3 regions of the Mesorhizobium sp. ESP6-5 genome follow, and region 1 is predicted to be linked to each of the others. Evidence: predicted binding sites of a transcription regulator. Region 1 holds the regulator's gene; each other region holds the start of a gene.
The links. The regulator PhoB, encoded in region 1, activates phosphate uptake and scavenging genes when phosphate is short. The targets are predictions, from matches to a motif close to TGTCATNNANCTGTCAT.

Region 1 (10,407 bases):
GTGGCCAGCGATCTCGCCGTGCTGCGTACCGGCGAGACCCAGGAGATCGAGGAGACGGTGCGCCTTCCAGACGGCAGCGTCAGGCATCAGTTCGCCCGCAAGGGCGCAATGATCGCCTCTGACGGTTCGCTCTACCTGATCGGTTCGACCACAGATATTACGGAACTCAAGCAGCGCGAGGCGGAGCTCAGCGAGGCGCGCCGGCGCGCCGTGCTCGCCGACCGTGCCAAGTCGGAGTTCCTCGCCAATATGAGCCATGAGATCCGCACGCCGATGAACGGCGTACTGGGCATGGCTGAACTCCTGGCCAAATCCAATCTCGATCCCAAGCAGAAGACATTCACCGACATCATCGTCAAATCGGGCAACGCGCTGTTGACCATCATCAACGACATCCTGGATTTCTCCAAGATCGATGCCGGCCAGCTGGTGCTCGACCCGGCGCCCTTCAATCTCGCCGAGGCGATCGAGGACGTGGCGACGTTGGTGTCGACACGGGCCAAGGAAAAGGATCTTGAGCTCATCGTGCGCATCGAGCCGCGGCTTGAAAGTCTGTTCATCGGCGATGTCGGCCGCATCCGGCAAATCGTCACCAACCTGCTCGGCAATGCGGTGAAGTTCACCGATGAAGGCCACGTGCTGGTCGACGTGACCGGCGAACGGGTTCCAACGGGAACCAGGCTGACGATCTCGGTCACCGATACCGGCATAGGCATCCCCGAGGAAAAACTGAAACTGGTGTTCGAGAAATTCAGCCAGGTCGATACGTCCTCGACAAGGCGCCACGAGGGCACCGGGCTTGGCCTTGCCATCACCTCGCGGCTGGTCGATCTGATGGGCGGCGACATTGGCGTCGAGAGCGCTGAAGGCAAGGGGTCGACCTTCTGGTTCACCGTAACGTTGCCAGGGGCCGGGCAGCAGAGCGGGCAGCGCATCACGCCGGTGGACGTGACGGGCGCACGCGTGCTGATCGTCGATGACAACGCCGTCAACCGCGCCATCCTGACCGAGCAGATGACCTCGTGGACGTTCGATTCCTGCGCGGCCGAAAGCGGCGCCGAAGGTCTCAAGGTGCTGATCGCCGCGGCAGCTTATGGCGTGGCGGTCGACTGCGTCGTGCTCGACTACCAGATGCCTGAAATGAGCGGCGCCGAAATGGCGCGTATCGTGCGCAACACCGAGGGCCTCGCGGACACGCCGATCATCATGCTGACATCGGTCGACCAGTCGCTTGCCAACACCAGCTACCGCGATCTTGGCATCGACGCCCAGCTGATCAAGCCGGCGCGCTCCTCGGTGCTCCTGGAAACGCTGGTCGCGACCATCCAGCGCCATCGCCACGCCACCAGCGGCCACGCCGTTCAACCGCTCACGGGCGAGGCGCCCGAGGCGTCCCGGCCGCCGCCCCTGGCACCATCCGAGCAGCGCGCGCAATTGCAGCCGCCACAGGTTCGCCCCAGGTTGCCCGCGACGGCCGGCGGGCACAGGCTGGATATACTGGTGGCCGAGGACAATGAGGTGAACCAGATGGTGTTCACGCAAATCCTCGGCGAGACCGGCTATGGTTTCGAGATCGTCGGCAATGGCCGCAAGGCGCTCGACGCCTTCGGTACGCTCAATCCGTGCATGATCCTGATGGATGTCTCGATGCCGGAGATGAGTGGTCTCGAAGCGACGGCCGCGATCCGCCTGCTGGAGCAGGAGACCGGCACGCATGTGCCGATCGTCGGCGTCACCGCGCATGCGCTCAAGGGCGACCGCGAGCGCTGCCTGGAGGCAGGCATGGACGACTATCTGCCCAAGCCGATCAGCCCCAGGGCCCTGCTCGAGAAGGTCGAGCGCTGGGTCGGCGCCGGCCGTCAGGTCCACCGCAACGCGGGATAGAGCCCGCGTCGCCTGAATTGCAGGATCCGGGGAGGCAACAAGGAATCAGCGGAGATTCGCTGCTACCGCTGCGTGCAATGACTATGGTGCGATCGCGCCATATCAAAGGCCGTGTCCAGCCGGAACAATAGCGAAATCGAATTCCGCTCTTCTCAGTTACGGGCGGGAGCAGCGACCGCCTGCAAGAAACAGTGTCACTCTACCCCAACGGACCTGTTTTTGGCGATGGCCCGGCCATGACACGCTCTGGCTGCGAGCAACGCGCTCCCGTCCGGATTTTCTTCATTTGGGAAAAGCCTGGTCGAGTCCGTGGTGATTCCAGCCGTCGGACGGCTCAAGCCCCTGATTCCGGCGGCAAACTCGGACCGCGCCGCGAGCGCCCGAGATCAGCGTCTTTCGCGTTGCCGGCAACGCGTTACCGGGCTGACATGAAACTGTCATGCGACTGTTATAATCGAAGGCTATTGGCCTCAGCGGCGCCGGCAAGAAGTGGCGCCGAGAGACCATCTTCCGAACAGGAGCAGGCCACATGAGACATTTCATCCGCTCGGCGGCCGTTGCGATTGCAATGGCTGCGGCGTCCACCCTCACCCTTTCCGCAGCAATGGCAGCTGACCTTTCCGGCGCCGGCTCGACCTTCATCTATCCGGTGTTCGCCAAATGGGCCGACACCTACAAGAAGGATACTGGCATCGGCCTCAACTATCAGTCGATCGGCTCGGGCGGCGGCATCAAGCAGGTCATCGCCAAGACCGTGACCTTCGGCGCCACCGACAAGCCGATGTCCGACGCCGATCTGGAAAAGAACGGCCTCGTGCAGTTCCCGATGGTGATGGGCGGCATCGTGCCGATCGTCAACCTCACGGGCATCAAGCCGGGCGAACTCGTCCTCGACGGCAAGACGCTGGCCCAGATCTATCTCGGCGCGATCACCACCTGGGACGATGCCGCGATCAAGGCCCTGAACCCGGACCTTAAGCTGCCGTCGACCGCTATCGCCGTCGTTCATCGTTCGGACGGCTCGGGCACGACCTTCAACTTCACTGACTACCTCGTGAAGCTCTCGCCCGACTGGAAGGACAAGGTCGGCTCGGATACGGCCGTCGAATGGCCGACGGGCGTCGGCGCCAAGGGCAGCGAAGGCGTTGCCAACACCGTCAAGCAGACCGACGGCGGCATCGGCTATGTCGAATATGCCTATGCCAAGCAGAACAATCTCTCCTACTCCAAGATGCTGAACGCCGCCGGCAAGGTCGTCGAGCCGTCGCTCGAATCCTTCGGCGCGGCTGCTTCGAACGCCGACTTCAAGGGCGCCAAGAACTTCAACGTCATCATCACCAACGAGCCGGGCGACGCCACCTGGCCGATCGCTGCCTCGACCTGGGTGCTGATCCACAAGACCCCGGACGATGCCGCGGCCACCGGCGAAGCGCTCAAGTTCTTTGCCTGGGCCTACAAGGACGGCAAGGAAACCGCCAAGGCGCTCGACTATGTGTCGATCCCCGATAGCGTCGTCGACCTGATCAAGGCTTCGTGGAAGGCCGACATCAAGGCCGACGGCAAGCCCGTCTACGCCGGCGAGTAATATCTTTCTGGAGGAGCGCCGCCCCGCGGCGCTCCTTTTCAATCAACACAAAGAGCCGAGCTTGACATGAGCGCTGCCCACGAAGCCTTGCCAGCCATTCGAGGTTCACGCGACGCCACCGTCAGACGGTTCGCGTTGACCGATTCGATCTTCCATGGGCTGACCCGCGCCGCCGCCATTCTCGTGCTGGTGCTGCTCGGGGGCGTCGCCATCTCGCTGTTCGCCGGTTCCTGGCAGGCACTGTCGACCTTCGGCTTCTCCTTTCTGACCACCGAGAGCTGGAATCCCGTCACCGAGAAATTCGGCGCCTTGGCACCCATCTATGGCACCATCATCACTTCGGCCATCGCCATCCTGATCGCTGTGCCGCTCGGTATCGGCATCGCCATTTTTCTCACCGAGCTTTGCCCGCGTCCGCTCCGGCGCCCGATCGGCATGGCCGTGGAACTGCTGGCCGGCATCCCCTCGATCATCTACGGTATCTGGGGCCTGTTCGTGCTGGCACCGTTCCTGCAGACGACAGTGCAACCTTTCATCATCAACGTGTTCCACGGCATTCCCGGCCTTAACAGCCTGTTCGCCGGGCCTCCTTATGGCATCGGCCTGCTGACCTCGGCGATGATCCTGGCCATCATGATCCTGCCTTTCATCACCTCGATCACCAAGGATGTGTTCGACACGGTGCCGCCGGTGCTGAAGGAGTCCGCCTACGGCATTGGCTGCACGACCTGGGAGGTAACACGCCGGGTCGTCGTCCCCTACACCCGCATCGGCATCATGGGCGGCGTCATGCTTGCGCTCGGCCGTGCACTCGGTGAAACCATGGCGGTCACCTTCGTCATCGGCAACGCCCACCGGATCAGCGCCTCGCTGTTCGCGCCGGCAACGACGATCTCGGCAACCATCGCCAACGAATTCACCGAAGCCGTCGGCGATCTCTACACCTCCTCGTTGGTGGCGCTCGGTCTGATCCTGTTCGTCATCACCTTCCTCATCCTTGCCATCGCCCGCTACATGCTGATGCGCATCGATGCCCGTACCGGAGTCTGACCGATGTCGACAGCCGCATCGCTTCACCAGAGCCGCAAGCGCAAGAACGGCGTGATGATGACGCTCTGCGTCATCGCCGCCGGCATCGGCCTTGCTTGGCTGGCACTGATCCTCGGCGCGCTGCTCTATAAGGGCCTGTCGGGCGTTTCGCTCTCAGTGTTCACGGAAATGACCCCGCCGCCCGGTGATGCCGGTGGCCTGCTCAACGCCATCTACGGCAGCATCGTGATGACCATTATCGGCATCGTCGTCGGCACGCCGATCGGCGTGCTGGCCGGCACCTACATGGCCGAATATGGCCGCTTTTCGAAGCTCACCACCGTGGTGCGCTTTATCAACGACATCCTGCTGTCGGCGCCCTCAATCATCATCGGCCTGTTCGTCTACGAATTGATGGTGCGGCCGATGGGGCATTTCTCGGCCATCGCCGGTGCCGTGGCACTGGCCATCCTGGTCATTCCCGTCGTGGTGCGTACCACCGAGGACATGCTCAACCTTGTGCCGAACGCTTTGCGCGAGGCCGGCACGGCGATTGGCGCGCCGCGCTGGGTGGTGATCCGTTCGGTGGCCTACCGCGCGGCGATGTCCGGCATCGTCACCGGCATATTGTTGGCCATTGCCCGCATTTCCGGCGAGACGGCGCCGCTACTCTTCACAGCGCTCAACAACCAGTTCTGGTCGAGCAATCTCAATGCGCCGATGGCCAGCCTGCCGGTGACCATCTTCCAGTTCGCTCTCAGCCCTTACGAGGAGTGGCAGCAACTGGCGTGGACCGGCGCACTCATAATCACATTGACGGTTCTCGCGCTCAGCATCTTTGCGCGCAGCCTGACCGGACGCAGAGAGGACAAATGAGCCAGATGTTGTCTCCAGACATGACGATTGCGACAGAGGCAGCCGCCAAGGCGAAGATCGAGGTCAAGAACCTCAATTTCTACTACGGCCAGTCGAAGGCGCTGAAAGACATCACCTTGTCGCTGCCCGAGCGCAGCGTGACGGCCTTCATCGGACCGTCGGGTTGCGGAAAGTCGACGCTGCTGCGCGTCTTCAACCGCATCTACGAGCTCTACCCCAAGCAGACCGCCGAGGGTCAGGTGCTGCTCGACGGCCAGAACGTTCTCGACCGCTCGCAGGACCTCAACCTGTTGCGCACCAAGATCGGCATGGTGTTCCAGAAGCCGACGCCGTTCCCGATGTCGATCTATGAGAATATCGCCTTCGGCGTCAGGCTCTATGAGAAGATCGGCAAGGCCGAGATGGACGGCCGTGTCGAGCAGGCGTTGAAACGCGCCGCGCTGTGGAACGAGGTCAAGGACAAGCTCAATGCCAGCGGCCTCAGCCTGTCGGGCGGCCAGCAGCAGCGGCTTTGCATCGCCCGCACCGTGGCGGTCAAGCCGGAGGTCATCCTGCTCGACGAACCGGCCTCGGCGCTCGACCCATTGTCGACCGCCAAGATCGAGGAATTGATCGACGAGTTGCAGGCCGACTACACGATCGTCATCGTCACCCACAACATGCAGCAGGCCGCGCGCGTGTCGAAGCAGACGGCTTTCATGTATCTGGGCGAGCTGGTCGAATTCGACAAAACCGAGAAAATCTTCACGTCGCCTCGCGAGAAGCGCACGCAGGACTACATCACCGGCCGCTTCGGCTGATCTCACGCATACGAGGACCAGGATCATGGCCGAACACACAGTCGCAGCCTTCGACGAGGATCTCGGGCAGATCAGCAGGCTGATCAGCGACATGGGCGATCTCGCCGGCACGATGGTCGGCGGCGCCACCAAGGCGCTGCTGAATTCCGACAACGCGCTGGCACAGCGCGTGGTCTCCGACGACGCCATCATGGACGCGCGCCAGCGCGAACTCGATGATCGCGCCATCACCCTGATCGCCAAGCGCCAGCCGATGGCCGACGATCTGCGTCATGTCGTCGGCTCGATCCGCATGGCGGGCGATCTCGAACGCATCGGCGACCTTGCCAAGAACATCGCCAAGCGCGTCGGCTCGGTCGGCCTCACCGCCACGCCGCGCGACCTGTCGCATTCCATCGACTCCATGGCGCAGCTGGTGCTGATCCAGGTGCAGGGCGTCGTCGAGGAATATGCGGCCGGCGATGCCGCCGCCCTCGCCAAGCTCAGGAATGACGACGAACGCATCGACGTCAAATACACTTCGGTCTTCCGCGAACTCCTGACCTACATGATGGAGGATCCCCGCAACATCACGGCTTGCACGCATCTTTTGTTCTGCGCCAAGAATCTCGAACGCATCGGCGACCATGTGACCAACATCGCCGAGAATGCGTATTATGTGCTGACCGGCACGCAACTGCCCGCCAACCGTCCGAAGCAGGACGAGACGGCGATGTCGGTGCCGGCGGCTTGACGGCAGGGATGATCGATCGATGATCGCGCCACGCATCATGGTGGTGGAGGACGAGGAGCCGCTGGGCGTGCTCCTCCGCTACAATCTGGAGTCCGAGGGTTACCAGGTCGAGGTGGTGACACGCGGCGACGAAGCCGAGATACGCCTCCAGGAAAACGTGCCCGACCTGCTGGTGCTCGACTGGATGGTGCCGGCGGTTTCCGGCATCGAACTCTGTCGGCGCCTGCGCATGCGGCCCGAGACGGAGCGATTGCCGATCATCATGCTGACGGCGCGCGGCGAGGAGAGCGATCGCGTGCGCGGCCTCTCGACCGGCGCCGACGACTATCTGGTCAAGCCGTTCTCGACGCCGGAATTCATGGCCCGGGTCAAGGCGCTGCTGCGCCGCGCCAAACCGGAAGTGCTGTCCAGCGTGCTCAAGGTCGGCGACATCGTGCTCGACCGCGAATCGCACCGGGTCTATCGCAAGAAGAGCGAGATCCGGCTCGGACCGACCGAGTTCAGGCTGCTCGAATTCATGATGCGCCATCCCGGCCGCGTGTTCTCGCGCAGCCAGTTGCTCGACAATGTCTGGGGCGAGACGATCTACATCGACGAGCGCACCGTGGATGTGCATGTCGGCCGCCTGCGCAAGGCGGTCAACAATGGCCGCATGCCCGATGTGATACGCACCATCCGTGGCGCAGGCTACGCAATTCGCGAGGACTGAGATCAGGCCACGTTCTTGCCGGATCTCACCTGCACACCCGGCGCGAAGATCTCCTGGTCGACGAAGGTGAGCGCGCGCATGGCGCAGCCCTCGCGGATCAGCGGCAATTCGTTCGGCTCTGTATCGAAGGAAATCGACGTCGAATGCTGGCCGCCGGCGGTCTGGGCGATGGCCTCGCGCAGGGCCGGCTCGATCAGATCGAAGGCGGCGGCGCTGACGCCGACCATCGCAACCGGCGCCGGATCGATCAGCGCGAACAAGCTGCCAAGGCCATAGCCCAGCGCCTCGCCGGCCTTGCGATAGGCCTCGCGCTCCGGTCCGTCTCTTTCGCGCGCCGTGGCCGCCAATGCGCGCATGTCGGCGTCGCTGACGTCGACCGGTTTGGCGTCCTCACCCATCTGTCCTGCATTACGCCAGATGGCATAGTTGCCGGCATAGGCCTCGACGCAGCCGCGCCGCCCGCAGCGGCAGAGCGCGCCGCCGGGGCGATGGATCATGTGGCCGAACTCGCCGCCTGAGGAATGGGTGCCGGTGAACAGCTCGCCCTTCAGCACCAGGCCCATGCCGATGCCGTGCGAGAGCAGGATGGCGATGAAGTCGTCGCGGTAGCGCTCGGGGTCGCGCCAGCGCAGCGCCACAGCCATCATGTTGCAGTCGTTCTCCATGGTGGCGGGGATGCCGAATTCGGCTTCGAGTATATCGGCGAAGGCAATGTCCGTCTGCGGCGTGATCGGCGACCACAGCATGGCGCGCGCCTCGGTGTCGGTGATGCCCTGGATCGCCAGCGCGATGCGGGCAATGCTGGCGACATCGAGGTCGGGATCCTCGAGGCGGCGCCGGACGATGGCCACGCATTCGCCGATCAGCGCCTCGCGCGACATGGTCAGCGTGTCCAGCCGGCGCTGCTCCTCCGATATCACCTGGCCGGCGTAGTCGATGACGGCGACGGAGAGGAAATTCAGCGACAGCACCACGGTCATGACCGCCGCGGCCTCGGGGTTGAGACAAAGGCCCACCTGCGGCCGGCCGCGTTTCAGTGAGCCGGCCTCGTTCGGCTTGCCTTCGCTCAGGATACCTTCGCCGATCAGGTCGGCTGATATCGCCGATATGGTCGAGTGGCTCAGGGCGGTGGTGGCGGCGATCTCAGTGCGCGAGGGCTGGCCACCCCGGCGCACGGCTCCAATCACCATTGCGCGGTTGCGCCGGCGCAGATCGTCGTGGCGGATTCCGACCGACATGATTTCCCTCCCCGTCGCCGCGGTTCTTGACGCCCCTCGAACACCTCCGGCAACGGGTCGAATACTGGCAGAAGCGGCTGGGGCTGTCATTTATTTATTGCGGGGCTCGAAAAAAGGCTTCCGGCACCTCAAAATCCGTCAGAATCGATGTTGACAGTGTTCCGGCGATGGACCAGTGTTTTTTCGAGGCTCGAAAAAATTAGGGCCTTTGTGCCGGCCTTAGGGCCAGTTTGGTCGCGCCACACGCGGGCGCAGGGAGGATATCATGAAGAGATTCACAGTCGCCATTCTGGCGGGTGTCGCCATGTCGCTGACGCTGGCGTCGGTCGCGCAGGCGAAGGGCAAGGTTATCGGCGTGTCGTGGTCCAACTTCCAGGAGGAGCGCTGGAAGACCGACGAGGCCGCCATGAAGAAGGCGATCGAGGCCGCGGGCGACAAGTACATTTCCGCCGATGCGCAGTCCAATCCTGGCAAGCAGCTGACCGATGTCGAGAGCCTGATTTCGCAGGGTGCCAATTCGCTGATCATCCTGGCGCAGGACGCGTCGGCCATCGGCCCGGCGGTACAGAAGGCGCTCGACGAGGGCATTCCGGTCGTCGGCTATGACCGCCTGATCGAGAACAAGGACGTCTTCTACCTGACCTTCGACAACAAGGAAGTCGGCCGCATGCAGGCCCGCGAAGTGTTCAAGGTGAAGCCTGAGGGCAATTACGTCTTCATCAAGGGCTCGGGCGCCGATCCGAATGCCGACTTCCTGTTCTCGGGCTCTATGGAAGTGCTGAAAGCGGCAATAGACAGCGGCAAGATCAAGAATGTCGGCGAAGCCTATACGGACGGCTGGCTGCCCGCCAACGCCCAGAAGAACATGGAACAGTTCCTCACCGCCAACGACAACAAGGTCGACGCCGTGGTCGCCGCCAATGACGGCACCGCCGGCGGCGTCGTTGCGGCGCTGACGGCGCAGGGGCTCGCCGGCACCGTGCCGGTCTCCGGCCAGGACGGCGACCACGCCGCGCTCAACCGCATCGCGCTCGGCACCCAGACCGTGTCGGTGTGGAAGGACGCGCGCGAACTCGGCAAGAACGCCGCCGAGATCGCCTCGCAACTCGCCGACGGCAAGAAGATGACCGACATCGCCGGCGTGAAGGACTTCACGACGCCTGGCGGCAACACCGTCAAGTCGCTGTTCCTGACCCCGGTGGCCATCACCAAGGACAATCTCAACCTCGTCATCGACGCCGGCTGGATCAAGAAGGACGAAGTCTGCACGGGCGTTGCCGCGGGCAGCGTCGCGGCCTGCAACTGAGCTTGATCGCCTGAAAAGTCGGAAGCGCCGCGGCGTGGAACGGCCAGTGTTTCTGAACACTGGCCGTTCCAATTTCCTTGTTTTCGCAATTCCGGACGAAAAACCGCTACGCACTTTTCCTGGGAATTGCTTCCAAGCCGCGGCGTTTTCCCAACAAGATTTGTGTTTCCGCCGCTGGCGGCTAACTTCTGGGCTCTGGTCCGGCATCCGCGTCAGACAGCAAGCCGCTGGGAGGACATCATGACCG
Region 2 (10,407 bases), on a different contig from region 1:
AAATGCCGTCAGCGCGGAAGAGATCAAGGTCAACGCCGCCAAGATGCATATCTCCACCACCGATGTCGCCATCGACATCATCGCCATGCATAAATGGTACGGCGAGTTCCATGTGCTGAAGGACATCAACCTCAAGGTGATGCGCGGCGAGCGCATCGTCATTTGCGGACCGTCCGGGTCGGGCAAGTCGACCATGATCCGCTGCATCAACCGGCTGGAAGAGCACCAGAAGGGCAAGATCATCGTCGACGGCAAGGAACTCACCAACGATCTGAAGAAGATCGACGAGGTGCGCCGCGAGGTCGGCATGGTGTTCCAGCACTTCAACCTGTTCCCGCATCTGACCATCCTCGAGAATTGCACGCTGGCGCCGATCTGGGTGCGCAAGACGCCGAAGAAGCAGGCCGAGGAAATCGCCATGCATTTCCTCAAGCGCGTGAAGATCCCCGAGCAGGCCAACAAATATCCGGGCCAGCTTTCCGGCGGCCAGCAGCAGCGCGTGGCGATCGCCCGCTCGCTGTGCATGAACCCGCGCATCATGCTGTTCGACGAGCCGACTTCGGCGCTCGACCCGGAAATGATCAAGGAAGTGCTGGAGACGATGGTGGGGCTGGCCGAGGAAGGCATGACCATGCTGTGCGTCACCCACGAGATGGGCTTTGCGCGGAAAGTCGCCAACCGGGTGATCTTCATGGATCAGGGCCAGATCGTCGAGCAGAACACGCCGGCCGAGTTCTTCGACCATCCGCGCCACGAACGCACGAAGCTGTTCCTGTCGCAGATCCTGCACTGAGCGGACTACGCCAACTCGAGAAAGCCCGGTCGCGCCACGGCCGGGCGTTTTTGCCTCTGGCCGATCCGATAAATGATCTTCTCCATAGAGCCGCGAATGGAATCGCGAAGCCGCACCTATGAGAAAACTCCTGCGTTTCCTGGCCATTCTGGTTGCAGCACTGGTGCTCGCCGTGTCGCTCGGCACGCTGGTGCCGCGGCCGCTCTGGCCGGCAGCCGCAGCGGGCGAGGGCGTCAGGCACATATTGGTGCTGAAAAATCCGATCCACACCGACATCGCCATTCCCGTGGACGACGAGGTGCGCCGGCGCTTTCGTTTCCTTGCCGATGCCGGCCTGCCATCGGACGCGCCCGAAGTGCGCTACCTCGTCTTCGGCTGGGGTGGGCGCGCCTTCTACCTGGAAACGCCGACATGGTCGCAATTGAAGGCGCTGCCCGCGTTCAAGGCTTTGACGCTCGATGCGTCGGTGATGCATGTCGCCGTCGCCGGCAATATTCCCGAGCCGCACCCCGATGTCGCCGGCTTCGACGTGAGCGAAGACCGTTTTGCCGCATTGCTCGATTTCATCGAAGCGAGCTTTCAAGAGGGGCCGAACGGTCCGATCATCATCGACAATGCCGCCTACTCCAATTTCGATCGCTTCTTTGAGGCGAATGGCCGTTTCAACGCGCTGATCGGTTGCAACACCTGGACGGCGGCGGCACTGCGCACCGCCGGCCTGCGCACCGGCTGGTGGAACCCGCTGCCGGTTTCGCTTGGGCTGTCGATGCGGCTGTATAATTAGCTTTGCCGCGGGCTCCTTTCAGCGACGGATGATCCGCTGCTGCTCCCACCCGTAAAGCCAGTCCAGATCGGCTGCGAGCTTCTCTCCCGGTCGCGCCGCCAGAAACAGATTGCGGGCCAACGCCACCGGGCCTCGGGCATGCCAGGCAAGCCGGTTGAGCGCGCCGCGACGGATGACCTTGGCGATGCGCGACCGCCGCAGGTTCTCCCAGATGACAAGGCTTTGCGTCAGGTCGCCGAAGAAGTCGGCGATCAAATCGGCAAGCGTCGCCGCGTCCTCGATCGCCATGGCCGCGCCCTGAGCCGCGAACGGCGTCATGGCATGCGCGGCGTCGCCGATCAGCGCGATGCCTTCGGGCATGGTCCAGCGTCGCTGTTCGACCGTGTGGATAGGAAAGGCGGTCCACGGGCCAGCGAGTTCCACCAAACGCGCCAGCGCCGGCGCGGAGCGGCGCATGGCGCCTGAAAGGATGGCGGGATCGGCGTGGCGTGACCACCCGTCGGCGATGCGCTCGCCCCGGGTGAAGGCGGCAAGGTTGAAGGCGCTACCCCTGCTGACGGGGTAGGCGACCATGTGGAATCCGGGGTGCAGGAAGGTTGTGACGCAGTCAGTGGCGCCGATCGCGGCGAAGGCTTGCCCCGCCTCGTTGTCCGCGCTCACCGTCGCCCGCCAGGCCAGTTCGCCGGAGAAATGGCTGTTCGCGAAGCCGGCTCCGCTGCCTGGACGGGCAAACCTCCGCACCGCTGACCAGACGCCATCGGCGCCGACCAGCAGAGATCCTTGGGTATCGATGACCTTGCGGCCGACCCCGTCTGTCGTGGTGATAACGAATGAACCGGAGGCCACGCTGCTGATCTGCGCGCCGGTGGTGAGATGGATGTCGGGCAGTTGCGCAACGCGCGCCATCAGGGCGTCTTGCAGATCCGCCCGGTGCGCCACGAGATAGGGTGCGCCCCAGCGTTCCTCGCCGGCTGTGCCAAGCGGCACGCGTGCCAGTTGGCGCAGGCTCGCGGCGTCCTTCAGCACCACGGCTTCCGGCTGGACGGCATTGGCAAGAAGCGTGTCGAGCACGCCAAGCTGGCGAAGGATGCGCGTCGCGTTAGGAGAGAGCTGGATGCCGGCGCCCGCCGCTTCGAGACGCTGCGCCTGTTCGAACACCCTCACGGAATAGCCGCGTTCGGCAAAGGCAATCGCCGCTGTCAGCCCGGCGATGCCAGCCCCGGCGATCATGACCTGCCGGGACCGCGTCTCGCTCATGATCGGAAGGTCAGGCGGCCTGGTCGATGTAGAGGCAGCCCGCCGGCAGCGTTTCGGTCGCCTTCAGCTTCGGCGAATAGCGATAGAGGGTCGAGCAGTAGGGGCAGACTTTCTCATTGTCGTCGCCCATGTCTAGAAAAACATGCGGATGGTCGAAAGGCGGGTTGGCGCCCGTGCACATGAATTCCTTGACTCCGATGTCGATCGCCGGGTGGCCCGCATCGTTCTGGAAATGGGGAATGGAACCGCCTGCCATCGTCGTCTCCTTAACGCAGTCTCTCTGCATCTGGATCATATCAAGTCTGTTTGCAAGTTCGATGAAATCAAACTGTCGCAAAAGCCTGTCAGAGAACTGTCGCAAAAGCCTGCCACAGGATAAGTTAAGCCGGTTAACCGGCTGAGGCGCGCGGAAGAGCAGGAATCATGAACGAACTGAAGCCGGTACAGAGCGAATTCAACAATGTCGCGGCAGCGAGCCCGGAAGGCAATCCGGACCGCTTCGTCAACCGCGAATTCTCCTGGCTGCAGTTCAATCGCCGCGTTCTCGAGGAATCGCTGAACACCCATCACCCGCTGCTGGAGCGCGTCCGCTTCCTGTCGATCTCGGCCGCCAATCTCGACGAGTTCTTCATGGTGCGCGTCGCCGGCCTTGCCGGCCAGGTGCGCGAGGGCATCGTGCTGAAGAGCCCGGACGGACGCACTCCCGAACAGCAGCTCGAACAATTGTTGCGTGAGGTCGAGCGGCTGCAGGAGGACCAGCAGAAGAGCCTGTCGGCACTCACGGTGCTGCTCAACAAGGAAGGCATCGAAAGCATCACCCGTGACGCGCTGACAAAGGACGAGAAGGTCTGGCTGGAAGACCATTTCCAGGAGCAGGTGTTTCCCGTACTCACCCCGCTGTCGATCGACCCGGCGCATCCGTTCCCGTTCATTCCCAATCTCGGCTTCTCGATGGCGCTGCAGCTTCGCCATCGCAAGAATGGCGAGGAGATGAGCGCGCTCTTGCGCCTGCCAGTGGCGCTGAAGCGCTTCATCCGCCTGCCGGACCGCAAGCACCATGTCCGCTTCATTCCGCTGGAGGAGGCGGTCGGCCTCTACATCGGCAAGCTCTTCCCCGGCTACGAGGTCAAGGGCTCCGGCACGTTCCGCATAATTCGTGACAGCGACATCGAGGTCGAAGAGGAATCGGAAGATCTCGTGCGCCTGTTCGAAACGGCGCTGAAGCGCCGCCGCCGCGGCTCCGTCATCCGCATCGAATTCGACAAGCTGATGCCTGGGGAATTGCGCGATTTCGTCGCCGGCGAGCTTGGCGTCTCGTCGAGCCGGATCAGCGTGCTCACCGGGCCGCTGGCACTCAGCCAGATCTCCGAGATCGTCTCCGTTCCCCGCGACGACCTGAAATTCATCCCCTACAACCCACGCTTTCCCGAGCGTATCCGCGAGCATGGCGGCGACTGTTTCGCCGCCATTCGCGAGAAGGACATCGTCGTCCATCACCCCTATGAGTCGTTCGACGTGGTGGTGCAGTTCCTGCGCCAGGCGATGGCCGACCCCGAAGTGGTGGCGATCAAGCAGACGCTCTATCGCACCTCCAACGACAGCCCGATCGTGCGTGCTCTGGTCGACGCGGCCGAAGCCGGCAAGTCAGTAACGGCGCTGGTCGAGCTCAAGGCGCGTTTCGATGAGGAGGCCAACATTCGCTGGGCGCGCGATCTCGAACGCGCCGGCGTGCAGGTCGTGTTCGGGTTCCTGGAACTCAAGACCCACGCCAAGATGTCGCTGGTGGTGCGGCGCGAGGACGGCAAGCTGCGCAATTACGTCCATCTCGGCACCGGCAACTACCACCCGGTCACCGCGCGCATCTACACCGACCTGTCCTTCTTCACCACCGATCCGACGATCGCCCGCGACGTCGCCCAATTGTTCAATTTCATCACCGGCTATGCCGAGCCGACCGCGGAGATGCGGCTGGCGATCTCGCCGTTCACGCTGAGGAACCGCATCCTTCAGCACATTTCGGACGAGGTCACCCATGCGTTGGAGGGACGGCCGGCGCGTATCTGGATGAAGATGAACGCGCTCGTCGATCCCATCATCATCGACGCGCTCTACGATGCCAGCCGCGCCGGAGTGGAGATCGACCTCGTCGTGCGCGGCATATGCTGCCTGCGGCCGCAGGTGCCGGGCCTGTCGGAAAACATCAGGGTCAAGTCGATCGTCGGCCGGTTCCTGGAGCACAGCCGCATCTATTGCTTCGGCAACGGTCATGGCCTTCCTTCGGACGAGGCGATCGTCTACATCTCCTCGGCCGACCTCATGCCGCGCAATCTCGACCGCCGCGTCGAGACCATGGTGCCGATCACCAATCCAACTGTGCATGAACAGATTCTGGGCCAGATCATGCTGGGCAACATCATGGACAATCAGCAAAGTTTCGACGTATTGGCAGATGGAACCTCCCGGCGCGTGGTGCTGGAGGAGGGTGAGGAACCGTTCAACGCGCAGGAATATTTCATGACCAATCCGAGCCTGTCGGGACGGGGTGACGCGCTGAAATCGCATGCGCCCAAGCGAATCGCCCAGTTCAAGCGCCGCAAGAAGAACGCCGCCACCTGATGCTGTCCAATTCCCAGGGCCGGCTGCAGGACCGCCGACCGCTGTCCATCATCGACATCGGCTCCAATTCGATCCGTCTCGTCGTCTATGAGGGGCTGGCGCGCTCGCCGACCATGCTGTTCAACGAAAAGATGCTGGCCGGCCTCGGCCGTGGCATCGTGTCGACGGGGAAGCTGGACCCCGAGGGGGTGGCGCGCTCGATGGAGGAGTTTCGCCGTTTCCGCGCGCTCTCCGACCAGGCTGGCGCCGAACACATGTACGTGCTGGCAACCGCCGCCGCCCGCGAGGCGATCAACGGTCCCGATTTCATCCATCGTGCCGAGGATGTGCTCAAGACCGAAATCCGTGTGCTCTCCGGCCGCCAGGAAGCGCATTATTCCGCGCTCGGCGTCATCTCCGGCTTCCACCCGGCCAACGGGATTGCCGGCGACCTTGGCGGCGGCAGCCTGGAGCTTATAGACATTGATGGCGAGGCGATCGGCGACGGCATCACGCTGCCGCTCGGCGGCCTGCGCCTGCAGGACATGGCGAAGAACTCGCTCGTCCAGGCGCAGAAGATCGCGCGCCAGGAACTGGCCCGGGCCAAGCTTTTGAAGGGCGGACAAGGCAGGACTTTCTACGCTGTTGGCGGCACCTGGCGAAACCTCGCCAGGCTGCATATGGAGATGAACAACTATCCGCTCGGCGTCATGCACCACTACGAAATTTCGGCCGAAAGCGCTCAGAACTTCCTCAAGCAGGTGGCCAGGGGCGAAGTCGAAAAGGTGAGGGGGATCGAGGGCGTCTCCAAGAACCGCCGCTCGCTGCTGCCCTATGGCGCTCTCGTGCTGCAGGAGATCATGACGGCGATGCAGCCGTCCAGGATCGTCGTTTCGGCGCAAGGCGTGCGTGAGGGCTTCCTCTATTCGCTGCTCGACGCGGCCGAGCAGAAGGCCGATCCGCTGATCTCGGCCGCCGAGGAACTCGCGCTTTTGCGCTCGCGTTCGGTCCATCACGCGCATGACCTTGTCGAATGGACCGGCAAGGCCTTCAAGGCGTTCGGCATCGACGAGACGGAAGACGAAGCGCGCTATCGCCACGCCGCCTGCCTGCTCGCCGATATCGGCTGGCGCGCTCATCCGGAATATCGCGGCAAGCAGTCGCTCAACATCATTGCGCATGCCTCGTTCATCGGTGTCGATCATCCCGGCCGCGCCTACCTGGCGCTGACCAACGCCTACCGTCATGATGGCGTTTTCAATGAATTGGTGGCGCCCGAAATCAGGGCGCTGGCGCCGCCGCGCCTGCTGGAGCGCGCCCGCGTACTGGCAGCGATGATGCGCGTCGTCTATCTGCTGACGGCCGCGATGCCTGGCATCATGCCGAGGCTGAAATGGGAAAGCCGCCCCAACGGCGCGCTGGCGCTGGTGCTGCCGGCCTCGCTCTCCGACCTATACGGCGAGCGCCCGGCTGGCCGGCTGGCGCAACTGGCGCGCATCACCAACCGCCGCCTGGTGCTGGCGGTCGAGGGCGGGCAGAGCGTGTCGGCGAAGTAGTCAAGTCGCGTCGGCGCCTATGCCGAAGCCGCGCCCATCGGCCGACCATGCGCCGGCGCCGGCCATGGCAAGCGCCAGGAAACCGCCCGATATCGCGATATCCTTCATCAGCATCTGCTGGTGCAGGAGGGCGAGCGTCGCGTCACCGGCGCCTTGGCCATAATGGCCGATATAGCCGGCCGCGATGCAGAAGCCGCCCAGCAGCAGTGCGACGATCCGCGTCCGCAAACCAACGAGGATCAGCAGCCCCGCGATCAACTCGAAAAGGCCGGTGCCCCAGGCGGCGAGCGCCGGCAGCGGCAGGCCGAGACCGGCGAAATAGCTGGTGGTGCCGGCAATGTTGGCGAGCGCCTGGAAGCCGGACGGCACGAACAGCACGGCAAACAGCAGCCGCGAAACCAGAAGCAATGCACTGCGACCCATGGCTCCCTCCCTTGCCGGCACGGTCGCCGGCGACCATTGCAGTCTAATGCATGTCGTCCGGGAGTGTCCTTGGTTCCGGGACAACGACATGCATAAATCAGAAGCTTACAGCAGCTCGGGCGAATCTATTTGCCGCGACGTGCTGTACGCCTGTGGTCATAACGAAAAAGCGGCACGGAAAATTCCGCGCCGCTCGTTTCAGATCCTTGGGAGGAAAAAACCTCAGCCGCGCTTGGCGTCGATCGAATACGCGCCGGGACCCGAGGAGGCCAGCAGCAGGAAACCGCCGGTGATGGCGACGTTCTTGAGGAACTGGATCATCTGCATCTGGTCGGCCCAGCCGGTGTGGGCGACCAGCCCGGTCGCGATCGTAAAGATCGCGAGCACCCAGGCGGCGATCCTGGTCTGGAAACCGACGAGGACGGCAAGGCCGCCAAGCAGCTCGATCAGTCCGACGATGACGGCCGTTGCCGTCGGCGCCGGCAGGCCGAGGCCGCCGAAATAGGCGGCGGTGCCGGAAATGGCTGTGAGCTTGCCGAATCCAGAAAGCAGGAAAATGACCGCGAGCAGGATGCGGCCGATGAGGATGGTGACAGAGCTGTTGGACGCGGTGCCGCTGCCGGCGAAGGAAGTGTTTGTGGACATGGTGGCTCTCCGAATGGGGTTGATGCCCCGTCAGATAGAGCATGTCGACTGTTCACCAAAGCCGCCTATCCGGCGACACATTGTTCACAGGAATACGTTTCTGTGAACCGGTGAAAAAATTCATGTCGGTCGACGCGCTGGCGTGAGGATATTCTCCCGCCGAAAAATGCCTTCACCCCGGATGTGTCATGTCCTGCGGCCGCACCAGGCGGTCATAGTCGGCCTCGCTGACCAGTCCGGTTGCCAACGCTTCCTCGCGCAACGTCGTGCCTTTCTTGTGCGCGGTCTTGGCGATCTTGGCGGCGTTGTCGTAGCCGATGGTGGGCGCAAGCGCGGTCACCAGCATCAGCGAACGGTCGAGTGCCGCCTTGATGTTGTCCTCTCGCGCCTCGATGCCGACGACGCAATTGTCGGTGAAGGAGACCGAAGCGTCGGCGAGCAACTGCACCGACTGCAGGAAACTGTACGCCATCAGCGGATTGTAGACGTTGAGCTCGAAATGGCCCTGGCTGCCGGCGAAGGTCAGCGCCGCATTGTTGCCGAACACCTGCACGCAGACCTGCGTCATCGCCTCGCACTGGGTAGGGTTGACCTTGCCCGGCATGATCGAGGAGCCGGGTTCGTTTTCCGGCAGCGACAATTCGCCGAGGCCCGAGCGCGGGCCGGAGCCAAGGAAACGGATGTCGTTGGCGATCTTGAACAGTGCCGCGGCCGCGGCATTGATGGCACCGTGCGAGAACACCATGGAATCATGTGCGGCGAGCGCCTCGAACTTGTTCGGCGCGGTGACGAAAGCGATGCCGGTAATGGCGGCGATGCGATCGGCCACCCGCTCGGCGAAACCGACCGGCGCATTGAGGCCGGTGCCGACGGCGGTGCCGCCCTGCGCCAGTTCCTGCAGGCCGGGCAGCGTCTGCTCGATGCGCTTGATCGAGGAGGCGACCTGCGCGGCATAGCCGGAGAATTCCTGGCCCAGCGTCAGCGGCGTGGCGTCCTGCGTGTGGGTACGGCCGATCTTGATGATGTGGTTGAAGTCCCGGCTCTTGGCGGCGAGCGCCTTGTGCAGGTGGTGCAGCGCGGGGATCAGGTCATGCTCGATCCGCTCGGCGCAGGCGATGTGCATGGCCGTCGGATAGGTGTCGTTGGAGGACTGGCTCATATTGACGTGGTCGTTGGGGTGCACCGGCTTTTTCGAGCCCATGACGCCGCCCAGCATTTCGATCGCGCGGTTCGAGATCACCTCGTTGGCGTTCATGTTGGACTGCGTGCCCGAGCCGGTCTGCCAGACCACCAGCGGAAAGTGGTCGTTGAGCTTGCCGTCGATGACCTCTTGCGAGGCCTCGATGATCGCCTTGCCGATGGCCGGATCGAGCCGCTTGAGTTCCATGTTGGCTTCCGCCGCCGCCCGCTTGACGATGCCCAGCGCGCGCACGATCGAAGCCGGCTGCTTCTCCCAACCGATCTTGAAATTGCCGAGGGAACGCTGCGCCTGGGCGCCCCAATAACGGTCGGCGGCGACCTCGATGGGGCCGAACGTGTCGGTTTCGGTTCTCGTCTTTGACGTGCTCACGGCAAGGCTCCGGTCTGTCGATTTGGGCAACGGCGTATCGCGTTGCACAAATGGCTTCAAGCGGAGAATGCGAACGATGAGGATGCAAATCGGTTGAAGCTGTAGCCGGTCTTCCCCATCGCGGTGGAGATCGCTCACCCCGCCGTATACCCCCCGTCGATCGCAAAGATGCCGCCGCTGGTCCAGGCGGCCTCATCGCTGGCGAGATAGACCGCCATCCCGGCGAGGTCGTCAGGGCGGCCGATGCGGCCGAGAGGATAGCTGCGCTCGACATAGGCTTTCAGTTCCGCCTGTGCCTCGGCCGGCAGGTTGTCGACGGTCTTGCGCCGCATTGCCGTATCCACCGTACCGGGTGCGATTGCGTTGACGCGGATGCCGCGCGGGCCGAGTTCGAAGGCCAGCGATTTGGTCAGCGAGTTCAACGCGCCTTTGGACAGGGAGTAGAGGCTTGATGGCCGTTTCGGGATCATCTTGTTGGCGAAATAGGAGGAGATGTTGATGACGGATGCACCTGCACCGAGATGCGGCAGCAGCCCCTGGGTGAGGAAGAACGCCGCCGTCACATTGAGCGCGAAAGAGTGCTGGAACTGTGCCTCGCTGACACTCTCGAACGGCACGAGATAGGCGACCGGCATTGTTGACGAGAACGTCGAGTGGCCGGCCGGATTCTTTCGCCTGCTCGACGACCGCTGCGAGGCCGGGGCTGGTGGCGAGGTCGGCCGACAATGTCGCCACCATGCCTGTCGAGCCGAGGGCCGTCAGCTTCTGGCGAGCGGTGTCGAGT
Region 3 (10,407 bases), on a different contig from region 1:
TGGTTTCGACCGATGCCGGCGGCCATTGGTGGGACGTAGCGGTGCCCGAGGTCTCGGCACGGCCTCAAGTGAACGCCGCGCGCAAGGCCTATGACGAGAAGCGGCGGATGCAGAGCGTCGGCGATTGACGCCAGCTCCCTTCTCCCCGTCACGATACGGGGAGAAGGTGCCGGCAGGCGGATGAGGGGCGGCGCTAGCGCCAAAAAATTGAACTGTCTAATCCCGGAGTGACGACTTGAAAGCCAAATTGGGCATGTCCCCCATCGCGTGGTGGAACGACGATCTTGCCGAACTGAGCGATGACGTGTCGCTGGAGGAATGTCTGCGCCAGTCGCGCTCTGCCGGCTTCACCGGCATGGAGATGGGCCGGCGCTTTCCCAACGACCCCGCCATCATGCTGCCGATCCTGAAGGCCGCCGACGTGACGCTGTGCGGCGGCTGGTTTTCCGGCACGCTGGTCGATGAGGAGATGGCTGCCAACAAGGACCGCATCCAGCCGATGATCGACCTGTTCAAGGCAGTCGACGCGCCCTGCATCGTCTATGGCGAGGTCGGCCGCTCGATCCAGGGCGACCGTTCCAAGCCGCTCGCCACCAAGCCGAAGCTCACTGGCGACGAGATGAAGGCCTACGCGCGGCGCCTGACCGAATTCGGCGAATGGTGCGCCGAGCAAGGCATGCCGCTGTCCTATCACCATCACATGGCGGCCGTGGTCGAGACCGAGCCGGAGCTCGACGCCTTCATGCGCCATTCCGGCGAAGGCATCCCACTGCTGCTCGATGCCGGACACCTCGCCTTTGCCGGCGGCGACGTGCTGCGCGCCATCGACCATCATCACAAGCGCATCAGCCACGTCCATGTGAAGGACGTGCGCATGGGCGTGATCGAGAAGCTCGACCGTACGAGGCAGTCCTTCCTCGATGCCGTGGCGCTCGGCGCCTTCACCGTGCCGGGCGACGGTTCCCTCGATTTCGGCGCCATCGTGCAGCGCTTCGCCGACCACGGCTATGAAGGCTGGTTCGTGGTCGAGGCCGAGCAGGACCCGAAGAAGAACCCGCCGCTGAAGATGGCGCAGGTTGGCCACAAGGAGCTGATGCGGGTGATGACATCAGCCGGCTACACGGTGGAGACGCAAGGGTTTCCGAATGCCTGAAGACTGGATTAGCCGTGACGCGCGGTCTATCTGAGGACAGGCTGCTGAATTTCGGATGGCGCGATGAAAGACTATGAACACCCGTTCTTCCGCCCGCTGTGGCGGCGCATCGCCGTCGTGGCCGTCTGCCTCATCTGGTCGGTCATCGAGTTCGCCACCGGCACGCCGTTCTGGGGCGTCATCGCGCTCGGCTTTGCCGGCTACGGCGCATGGCAATTTTTTTATCTTTATAAGCCGGCCGACGAGACGAAGCCTCCGGCCGATCCGAAGGAATAGGCGGTCCATGGCGCGAGCAGTTTTGTGGATTGGATACTGCGAGCGTAACGGATCGCACACGTCGGCGATTGGCCGAAACGCCCCTCGCTTCGTCATCCTAGGGTCTTCGCGACGGAGCTTCGCTCCTGCTCCGCCCCAGGATGACGAAGTTGGAAGGCTAGGATAGGAGAGACAAAATGTCGAAACTGCTCGTCAAGGCCGACAAGGGCCATGGCCGCGTCGCCCATGTGACGCCGAAAAGCGCCGGCTGGACCTATGTCGGTTTCGACCTGCATCGGCTGAAGCCGGGCGAAAGCGCCTCGGGAACGACGGAAGACCGCGAAGTCTGCCTGGTGTTCCTGACCGGCAAGGGTACCGCGAAAGCCGGCGGCAAGGATCTCGGCCTGCTCGGCGAGCGCATGTCGCCCTTCGATGGCAAGCCGTGGTCGGTCTACGTGCCGCAGGGATCGGACTGGTCGGTAACGGCCGATACCGAGCTGGAACTTGGCGTCTGCTCGGCGCCTGGTCTTGGCGGTGGCCTGCCGGTCCGGGTGATCGGACCGGACGATCTCGGCCAGGAGGTGCGCGGCAAGGGCACCAATACGCGCTACGTCACCAACATCCTGCCGGAAGGCCAGCCGGCCGACTCGTTGCTGGTCGTCGAGGTCATCACGCCCGGCGGTCACACGTCGAGCTACCCGCCGCACAAGCATGACCAGGACAATCTGCCTGCCGAATCCTATCTGGAGGAAACCTACTACCATCGCCTCAACCCGCCGCAGGGCTTTGCCTTCCAGCGCGTCTACACCGATGCCGACAAAAGCGGACATCGTGCGCTGGACGAAGCCATGGCGATCGAGGACGGCGATGTGGTCCTGGTGCCCAAGGGCTATCACCCCTGTGCCGCCTGCCACGGCTATGACCTCTATTATCTCAATGTGATGGCCGGACCGAAGCGGACCTGGAAATTCCACAATGCGCCCGAGCACGAATGGTTGATGAAGGCCTGACCGTCTCGCGTTTCCGGCCGAACTTATTGGTCCAGCTGGGAAAAATCGTCGGCTAAGGACCCTAGGGGTCGATTTGCCTTCTAAAACCCGTCAAAGCTTCGTCAATCCGTCATGGAAATCACCTATGGCAGCAGTTCTGACGAGGACTTCCCATGCGTTATGCCATTTATTTCACCCCCCGGCAGGACGAGCCGCTGGCGCGCATCGCCGCCGACTGGCTGGGCCGCGATCCGTTCGGTGCCGCGACCAGGCCGGTTGAGGCCGTTGCCGATCTGTCGGCGGCGGAAGTGGCCTTCCACACCGCCTCGGCACGCCGCTACGGCTTTCACGCGACGCTGAAGGCGCCCTTCCACCTGGCTGCCACGGAGACCGAGACCTCGCTGCGCGCGGCGCTGGATCATTTTGCCGAGGTTACGCCTGTCGTCACGATCCCGCGCCTGGTCGTCAGCCAGATCGACAGCTTCTTCGCGCTGGTGCCGGAAGGGCCGCTGCCGCCGCTCAACCGCTTCGCCGACAATGTGGTACGCGATTTCGACCGGTTTCGCGCGCCGCTGTCCGAGGCCGAGATCGAGCGGCGCAGCCCGGATTCGCTGAAGCCGGCCGAGTTTCGCAATCTCTGCCAATGGGGCTATCCCTATGTCTTCGAGACCTTCCGCTTCCACATGACCCTGTCCGGCCGGGCCGGCCCACAGGAAAGCCCTCGCCTGCGCGCGGCGATCGACAGCCTGTTCGCCGATGTGTTGCGCCAGCCCGTGCTCGTGGACGCGCTGACATTGTTCGTCGAACCCGAACCCGGCGCGCCATTCATGGTGCTTTCCCAGCACGCGCTCGGACGCCGCCCGGCCCGGAAAACCGCCTGAACGAAACCCGACTGCAAGAACCAAGGACTACCCGCAATGACCGCCGAAACTGTTCTTTCCAACGCCCGCATCGTTCTTGCCGACGAGATCGTCGAAGGCTCACTGGTGCTGCGCGATGGCTTGATCGCCGGCATCGATGCCGGTGCTGCCCGGACCGGCGAGGACATGGGCGGCGACTTTATCATTCCAGGGCTGGTCGAACTCCACACCGACCATCTCGAGGGCCATTATGCGCCGCGGCCGAAAGTGCGCTGGAACCCGATCGCCGCGGTGCTCGCCCATGACGCGCAGGTGGCGACCGCCGGCATCACGACCGTGCTAGATGCCTTGCGCGTCGGCATGGACGAGGACGCCGACCTGACATTGGACGACATCCGCAAGCTGGCCGATGCGATCGAGGACAGCGTCGCGCGGGATCGTCTGCGGGCCGATCACTTCCTGCATCTTCGCTGCGAGGTTTCAGCGCCGGATTGCCTCAACGCATTCGCCAATTTCGACGGTGACGAACGGGTCAAGCTGGCGTCGCTGATGGACCACGCGCCGGGCCAGCGCCAGTTCGTCAACCTTGAAACCTATGCCTACTACTACCAGCGCAAGCTGAAACTCTCGGATCGCGATTTCCAGAAATTCTGCGAGAAGCGGATGGACGAATCGGCACGCAACTCCGGGCCGAACCGCGTCTTCATCGCCGCCGCCTGCCAGGAGCGCGGCATCGTGCTCGCCAGCCATGACGATGCGACGTCCGCTCATGTCGACGAGGCCATCGAGCAGGGCGTGCGGGTCGCCGAGTTCCCGACCACCGAGGAAGCGGCGCGGGCCTCGAAGGCCGCCGGGCTCGGCGTGCTGATGGGCGCGCCGAATGTCATGCGCGGCGCCTCGCATTCGGGCAATGTCTCGGCACGCACCTTGGCCAGCGATGGCCTGCTCGACATCCTGTCGTCCGACTACATTCCCTTCAGCCTGATCCAGTCGGCCTTCTTCCTGGGCGACATGGTGGAAGGCATTTCGCTGCCGCAGGCCGTCGCCATGGTTTCCAAAAACCCGGCGCAGGCAGTCGGCCTCGACGACCGCGGCGTCATCGAGCAGGGTCGTCGCGCCGATCTGGTGCGCGTGCGCGTCGACGATCATGTTCCGGTCGTGCGCACCGTCTGGCGGCAGGGGCGCCGGGTGGCATGATGGTGTCGGCCTCGATCGAGCGCGAACTGTCCGCCGAAACCTTTCCGATCCGTCACGGCGTCTTTGTCGCCGTCGTGGGCCCCAGCGGTGCCGGCAAGGACACGGTGATCGGCTACGCCAAGGCGCTGTTTGCCGACGAGACGCAGCTGGAGTTCGTGCGCCGCGTCATCACCAGGCCGAGCGATGCGGCGAGCGAGGACCACGATACGCTGGCCGACGCCGCCTTCGCCGAGGCCGATGCCGACGGCGCTTTCGCCGTCTCCTGGGAAGCGCATGGCCTGCGCTATGGCCTGCCTGCCGATGTCGACTGGTCTGTTTCCAATGGACATGTCGCCGTCGCCAACGTGTCGCGCGCGATCATCCCCACCTTGCGCGAGCGCTATGCCAATCTGGCGATCGTCGAGATCACCGCTTCGCCCGAGGTGCTGGCCGAGCGGCTGGCCATGCGCGGCCGCGAGTCGCGCGGCGAGGTGCTGGCGCGGCTGGCGCGCAGCGCCAATATGAGCTTGTCCGGCCCTGGCGTCACATCGATCGACAACAGCGGTCCGCGCGAAGTGGCCGGCGAGCGTTTCGCCGAAGTGCTGCGCAAGGCCATGGCCTTTTCCGACATATCGGGCCTGATCTGATCCGGACTTGTTTCACCCGCCTGCTTGCGCTGTCGCTGGAAACGCTCCGGGCTGCTGGCCGCATGGGGTGATTCTGGATTACGCTCCGGGGATTCGCCCCAGGGAATCAGGGGTCGAGCCAGACAGGAAGCTTCATGCAGACACTGACACCCGTCCTCTCGACAATCACGGCGGCATTTCTCGCCTCGCTGGTCGAGGTCGTCGAAGCTTTCACCATCGTGCTCGCGGTGGGGGTGACACGCAGCTGGCGCCCGGCATTGACCGGCGCCGCGCTGGCGCTGGCGGTGCTGGCGGCCCTGGTGCTGGCCTTCGGCCCGCTGCTGGCGCTGGTCCCGATCACCACGCTGCAGTTCGTCGTCGGGGTGCTGCTCATCCTGTTTGGTATGCGCTGGCTTCGAAAAGCCATCCTGCGCAGCGTCGGCGTCATTGCTCTGCATGACGAGGAAGCGGCCTTCGCCAAGGAAACCGCGGCCCTCCACCGGCAGGCCGCCGACCGGCGCGCCGACTACCTCGCCGGGCTGGCCTCGTTCAAGGCGGTGCTGCTCGAGGGTGTCGAGGTGGTGTTCATTGTCATTGCCGTCGGCGCCGCGCATGGGCAGACATTTTACGCCAGCATGGGTGCGCTGGCGGCTTTCATCCTGGTGATGCTTGTCGGCCTGGCCGTCCACCGGCCGCTGGCGCGCGTGCCCGAGAATGCGCTCAAATTCGTGGTCGGGCTGATGCTGACCAGCTTTGGCATCTTCTGGACCGGCGAAGGCATCGGCGCCCATTGGCCTGGCGCCGATCTTGCCCTGCTCGCCATCTTCGCCATCGTCGCGCTGGCGTCCTTCGCCATGGTGCGCTGGCTGCGCGGCATCCTTCCAACGGCAGCCGGAGGGCTCGCCCGATGAACGTCCTTCGTCTCGTTGCCAGGGAGGTCTTCGGCATGTTCGTCGATGACGGCAATCTGGCGCTGCTGTCGCTGGTCCTGGTGGCCGCCGTTACCGCGGCGGTGAAGTTGCTCGCGCTGCCGCCGCTGCTTGGCGGTGGGCTGTTGCTGGTCGGCTGCCTTGCCATCCTGTTGCAAAGCGTTCGCCGCGCCGCACGCCAGAGCGGCAGGTAATTTCAGCCAAGGCCGCACGGCGGATCACCAGAGGGTGGCCGCGAAAGGCACGCCACCCCGTCAGCGCCCAGCACCGGTAAGCTATTTCTGCCGGGACTGACCTATTCCGCGGCGGCGCCGACCGCGCCCTTGCGGGCGGCATCGACCATCCGCCGGCGCGCCCGGAACACACCCCATTGCTGGTCGACCAGCACGCCGATGAGGATGACGCCACCCATCACCGCGAAGTTGAGGGAGGAGGGAATGCCGAGCAGGTTGACGAGGTTCTGCAGTTCCTGCAGCAGCACCGTGCCGAGGATGACGCCGATCAGCGAGCCCTCGCCGCCGCGCAGAGAGAAGCCGCCGAGCACCGCGGCCGCAATGGCGTAGAGCTCGTAGAACTGGCCGTGGCTGGCCGGCGAGATCGAGCGCGTGTACATGGCGAAATAGATCGCCGACAGGGCGGTGAGCACGCCGCAGATGACGTAAGCCGCCATGACGACGCGGCCGGTGCGAATGCCGGAATATTTTGCCGCTTCCTCGTTCTTGCCGATGGCGTAGAGATAGCGCCCGAACACCGAGCGGTGCAGCACCACCCACATGACGATGGCGATGACGATCAGCGCGAAGAAGGAGTTCGGCACGCCCCAGGAGCGGCCGGCGGTCAGGAATTCGAGATCGGGAAAATTCTGCCCGAAGGCGAAACCGGCGGTGCCGTCGGCGGTGTAGAAGCGCGCGACGCCGCGATAGATCAAAAGCCCGCACAAGGTGACGACGAAGGGCTGCAGCTTGAGCCGCGTGATCAGCCAGCCATGCGCCAGGCCGATGATGGCGCCGAGCACCAGGATGAGCACGAAGGCAACAGGCCATCCCACGCCGCGCACGGCGATGAAGTCGATGAACAGCGTGCCCAGCAACGCGACAACGGAGCCGACGGACAGTTCGATGCCGCCGGTGATGATGACGAACGCCTGGCCGATGGAGAGGATGCCGAACAGGCCGATCAGGTTCGAGGTGTTGGCGAGGTTGATCGGCAAGAGGAAGCGCGGATTGATGATGGCGACGATCGCCCCGACCACCAGGATCAGGATCAGCAGGCCGAGATCTTTCTTTGTCATCGTCGTCTCCGCTTACGGCCTGTTCGCCGGTTTGCCCACCGCGAGCAAAAGCACGTTTTCCTGGCTGAACTGATCCTTGTCGAGAATGCCCGAGATCTGGCCCTCATGCATGACGGCGATGCGATCGGAGACGCCGATCACCTCTTCCATGTCGGAAGAGATCATCAGCACGGCGACGCCGGCGTCGGCCAATGCCCGCATCAGCCCGTAGATCTCGGCCTTGGCGCCGATATCGATGCCGCGCGTCGGCTCGTCGAGGATCATCACCTTCGGGTTCATGGCCAGCCATTTGCCGAGCACGACCTTCTGCTGGTTGCCGCCCGACAGCGTGCCGGTGCGCGTCTGCACCGAGGGCGCCTTGATGCCGAGGTTTTTCTTCTGCTTCTCGGCGGTGGCGGTCTCGGCGCTTGCGGAGACCAGCGAGCGCCTGGCATGCGCCGGCAGATTGGGGAGTGAAATATTCTGCGCGATCGACAGGTCGAGCAGGATGCCGGTCAGCTTGCGGTCTTCCGGCACAAGGAAGATGCCTTGCGCGACTGCGTCCGCCGCGCTGGCCAGCGTTAACGGCTTGCCGTTGAGCTCCAGCGTGCCGCCAAGGCTGGCTTCGATGCCGAAGAACACCCGCGCCAGTTCGGTTCGGCCGGAGCCGACAAGGCCGGCAAGGCCGAGGATTTCGCCGCGCCTGACGTCGAGATCGACCGGCCGGCTGGGGTAGGTGGGGGTGCGGACGGCCTTGGCCGCAAGCGCCACGGCGCCAGGCGCACGCGCCGCCTCGGAGGCCTTTTCGCGCTCCTTCAGCATGCGGCCGATCATCAGCTTGACCATCTGGTCGTGATTGATGTCGCGCTTGCCGAGCGTCCCGGCCAGCATGCCGTCGCGCAGCACCACGACGCGGTCGGCGACGCGCTCGATCTCATGCAGGCGGTGCGAGATGAAGATGACGCTGATGCCGTCGGCCTTCAGTGCCTTGATGACGTCGAGCAGCTTGTCGGTCTCGGCCAGCGGCAAGCTCGATGTAGGCTCGTCGAGGATCACCAGGCGCGCCTTGATCGACAGCGCCTTGGCGATCTCGACCATCTGCTGCTGCGCCAGCGACAGATCCGCGACCTGCGTGTCGGCGGAGAAGTTGGCGCCGACGCGCTTCAGCAGCGGCGCCACCATGTCGCGCAGTTTCGCGCGGTCGACCAGTCTCAGCGGTCCGGCGCGCAGCGGCTCGCGGCCGAAGAAGATGTTGGCGGCGACGTCGAGGTTTTCGAAGAGGTTGAGTTCCTGGTGGACGAAGGCGATGCCCGAACCCAGGCTCCCCTCCACGCTCAGGCCTTTGTGGGCGGCGCCGTCGACCGTGATGGCGCCGCTATCGGGCGTGGTAACGCCGCCGAGGATCTTCATCAGCGTCGATTTGCCGGCGCCATTCTCGCCGACCAGGCCGATGACCTCGCCCGGCCTGACCTCCATGGAAAACCCGTCGAGCGCCACGACGCCCGGATAGGTCTTGCGCACGTTCTCGAGGCTGAGAAACGGGGTGGTCGCCGCGATGGATGTGTCGGAATAATTCATCATGCCTGACAGCAGCCGGTGGGCCGAAATGGCCCGTTCTGCAGACTGACGACCCCGGCAGGGTTCGTCAATGCGAACAGCCGGCTCAAGCGAAGTTGAGCCGGCTGAACTGCTTCTGGTCTTAGTTTCCAGCCATCGCCTTGAGATTGGCGGCGTAAGCGTCGACGTCATCCTTGCCGATGATCTTGGTCGGGATGATGATCAAATTGCCGGCCGGGATGCCCGACTTGTCGCCCTTGAGATAGGCGGCCATCAGCTTCATGCCCTGATAGGCCCACTCGAAGGGCTGCTGCACGACGGTGGCGGCAATGGTGCCTTCCTTGACGCCGCCCAGCGTGATCGGATCGTCGTCGAAGCCGACGACGGTGATCGAGCCAAGCTTGCCGGCATCGCGCAGCGCTTCATAGATGCGTGGCGTGTTGTAGGAGTAGAAGCCGACCATGCAGGTGACGTCGGGGCTGGCGACCAGCGCGTCCTCGACATTCTTCTTGGCACGCGCCTGGTCAATGTCGTCGCCGCGTACGTCGACGAGTTCGATCTTGGTGCCGGCGAGGCCGTCCTTCATGCCCTGGATGCGCTCCTTGGCATTGTCGGCGCCGAGCAGGCCGACGAAGCCCAGGCACTTGCCGCCGTCCGGCATCGCCTTCTTGGCGATTTCGGCCGCCTGCTTGCCGGCGTCGACATTGGACGAGCCGATATAGGCGACACGCTTGGTCTGCGGGGCGTCGCTATCGGTGGTGAACAGCGCCGTTTGCGAAGCGATCTTGTTCAGGCCATCCGTCGAGGTCTTGGGATCGACGGCCGAGACCATGATGCCCTTGACGCCGGCGGTCACCAGGTCGTCCATCAGCCGCTGCTGGATGGCGACGGAGGATTGTTCGGGATATTTGAGTTCGAGCGTATAGTCGGGCAGTTCGCCCTGCGCCTTCTTGACGCCGGCTTCGGCCGCTTTCCAGAAGTCGGAAGCGCCGTTGACGACGAAGGCCAGCGTCGGCTTGTCGTCGGCGCGCGCGATTGCCGTCGCCGTCAGGCCGACAGCCAGGGCCGCGGCGGCCACGGATGCATTGCGTATCAAGGATTTCATGTTCAACCTCCCGTTTTGGTCAGTCGTAGGGCTGACCGGACTTGCTCACTGGATTGTCTTGCACACTAAATTTGTCTTGCTCACCTGAATTGCCGTCTGCGGCGTGGACGCCCTCCTCCTCAAGGGGTTCCCGGCAGTGAAAGAATGGCGTCGTTACCAGCCACGGCCACGGACTTTAGAGACTCATTCCTCGTTCGTAAATAGTCCGATTTGTCTGACATATCACATATCTGAGACATGGTTTGCGGAAGTCATATCCGCTCCCCATCGGGCCATTCACAGACACTTCCATCGCAGCCGGACCAATGGGGCCGGAGGCGATGGATTGACGGTATAGCGCATCCTTGTATTAGTAAACACTATTAGCAAACGACCGTTCCGGTGGCGCTCTGGTGTCACGGCCGAATCGGTTTGCCGACGCGGTGATGGCTGATCCCACGCAGCGGGGGCTTTGCGACCTCTGGTTTTGCGAGGGCTCGAGCCTGTA

Region 2: a site for PhoB is predicted at 3,177-3,193, ahead of LB524_RS09280 (RNA degradosome polyphosphate kinase). Genes of this name have one in related genera too.
Region 3: a site for PhoB is predicted at 2,515-2,531, ahead of LB524_RS08090 (DUF1045 domain-containing protein). Genes of this name have one in related genera too.

The regions. Positions count from the first base shown of each region.
Region 1 is NZ_JAIUGR010000006.1:236,531-246,937, reverse strand. Features, by position in the region: gene LB524_RS12250 (PAS domain-containing protein) at 1-1,884, shown strand, start outside; gene pstS (phosphate ABC transporter substrate-binding protein PstS) at 2,414-3,469, shown strand; gene pstC (phosphate ABC transporter permease subunit PstC) at 3,536-4,519, shown strand; gene pstA (phosphate ABC transporter permease PstA) at 4,523-5,374, shown strand; gene pstB (phosphate ABC transporter ATP-binding protein PstB) at 5,371-6,174, shown strand; gene phoU (phosphate signaling complex protein PhoU) at 6,200-6,907, shown strand; gene phoB (phosphate regulon transcriptional regulator PhoB) at 6,927-7,616, shown strand; gene LB524_RS12215 (ROK family protein) at 7,619-8,854, opposite strand; gene xylF (D-xylose ABC transporter substrate-binding protein) at 9,120-10,160, shown strand; gene LB524_RS12205 (sugar ABC transporter permease) at 10,401-10,407, shown strand, end outside.
Region 2 is NZ_JAIUGR010000005.1:10,930-21,336, reverse strand. Features, by position in the region: gene LB524_RS09300 (amino acid ABC transporter ATP-binding protein) at 44-793, shown strand; gene LB524_RS09295 (TIGR02117 family protein) at 912-1,577, shown strand; gene LB524_RS09290 (FAD-dependent monooxygenase) at 1,596-2,834, opposite strand; gene LB524_RS09285 (zinc-finger domain-containing protein) at 2,845-3,090, opposite strand; gene LB524_RS09280 (RNA degradosome polyphosphate kinase) at 3,258-5,450, shown strand; gene ppx (exopolyphosphatase) at 5,450-6,985, shown strand; gene LB524_RS09270 (DoxX family protein) at 6,986-7,408, opposite strand; gene LB524_RS09265 (DoxX family protein) at 7,631-8,053, opposite strand; gene fumC (class II fumarate hydratase) at 8,226-9,623, opposite strand; gene LB524_RS28825 (SDR family NAD(P)-dependent oxidoreductase) at 9,758-10,258, opposite strand; partial or broken gene LB524_RS28820 (SDR family NAD(P)-dependent oxidoreductase) at 10,236-10,407, opposite strand, start outside.
Region 3 is NZ_JAIUGR010000004.1:240,458-250,864, forward strand. Features, by position in the region: gene iolD (3D-(3,5/4)-trihydroxycyclohexane-1,2-dione acylhydrolase (decyclizing)) at 1-128, shown strand, start outside; gene iolE (myo-inosose-2 dehydratase) at 236-1,153, shown strand; gene LB524_RS08080 (DUF3329 domain-containing protein) at 1,217-1,429, shown strand; gene iolB (5-deoxy-glucuronate isomerase) at 1,606-2,418, shown strand; gene LB524_RS08090 (DUF1045 domain-containing protein) at 2,571-3,278, shown strand; gene LB524_RS08095 (alpha-D-ribose 1-methylphosphonate 5-triphosphate diphosphatase) at 3,315-4,454, shown strand; gene phnN (phosphonate metabolism protein/1,5-bisphosphokinase (PRPP-forming) PhnN) at 4,451-5,080, shown strand; gene LB524_RS08105 (COG4280 domain-containing protein) at 5,215-5,970, shown strand; gene LB524_RS08110 (hypothetical protein) at 5,967-6,182, shown strand; gene LB524_RS08115 (ABC transporter permease) at 6,284-7,279, opposite strand; gene LB524_RS08120 (sugar ABC transporter ATP-binding protein) at 7,292-8,836, opposite strand; gene LB524_RS08125 (sugar-binding protein) at 8,958-9,920, opposite strand.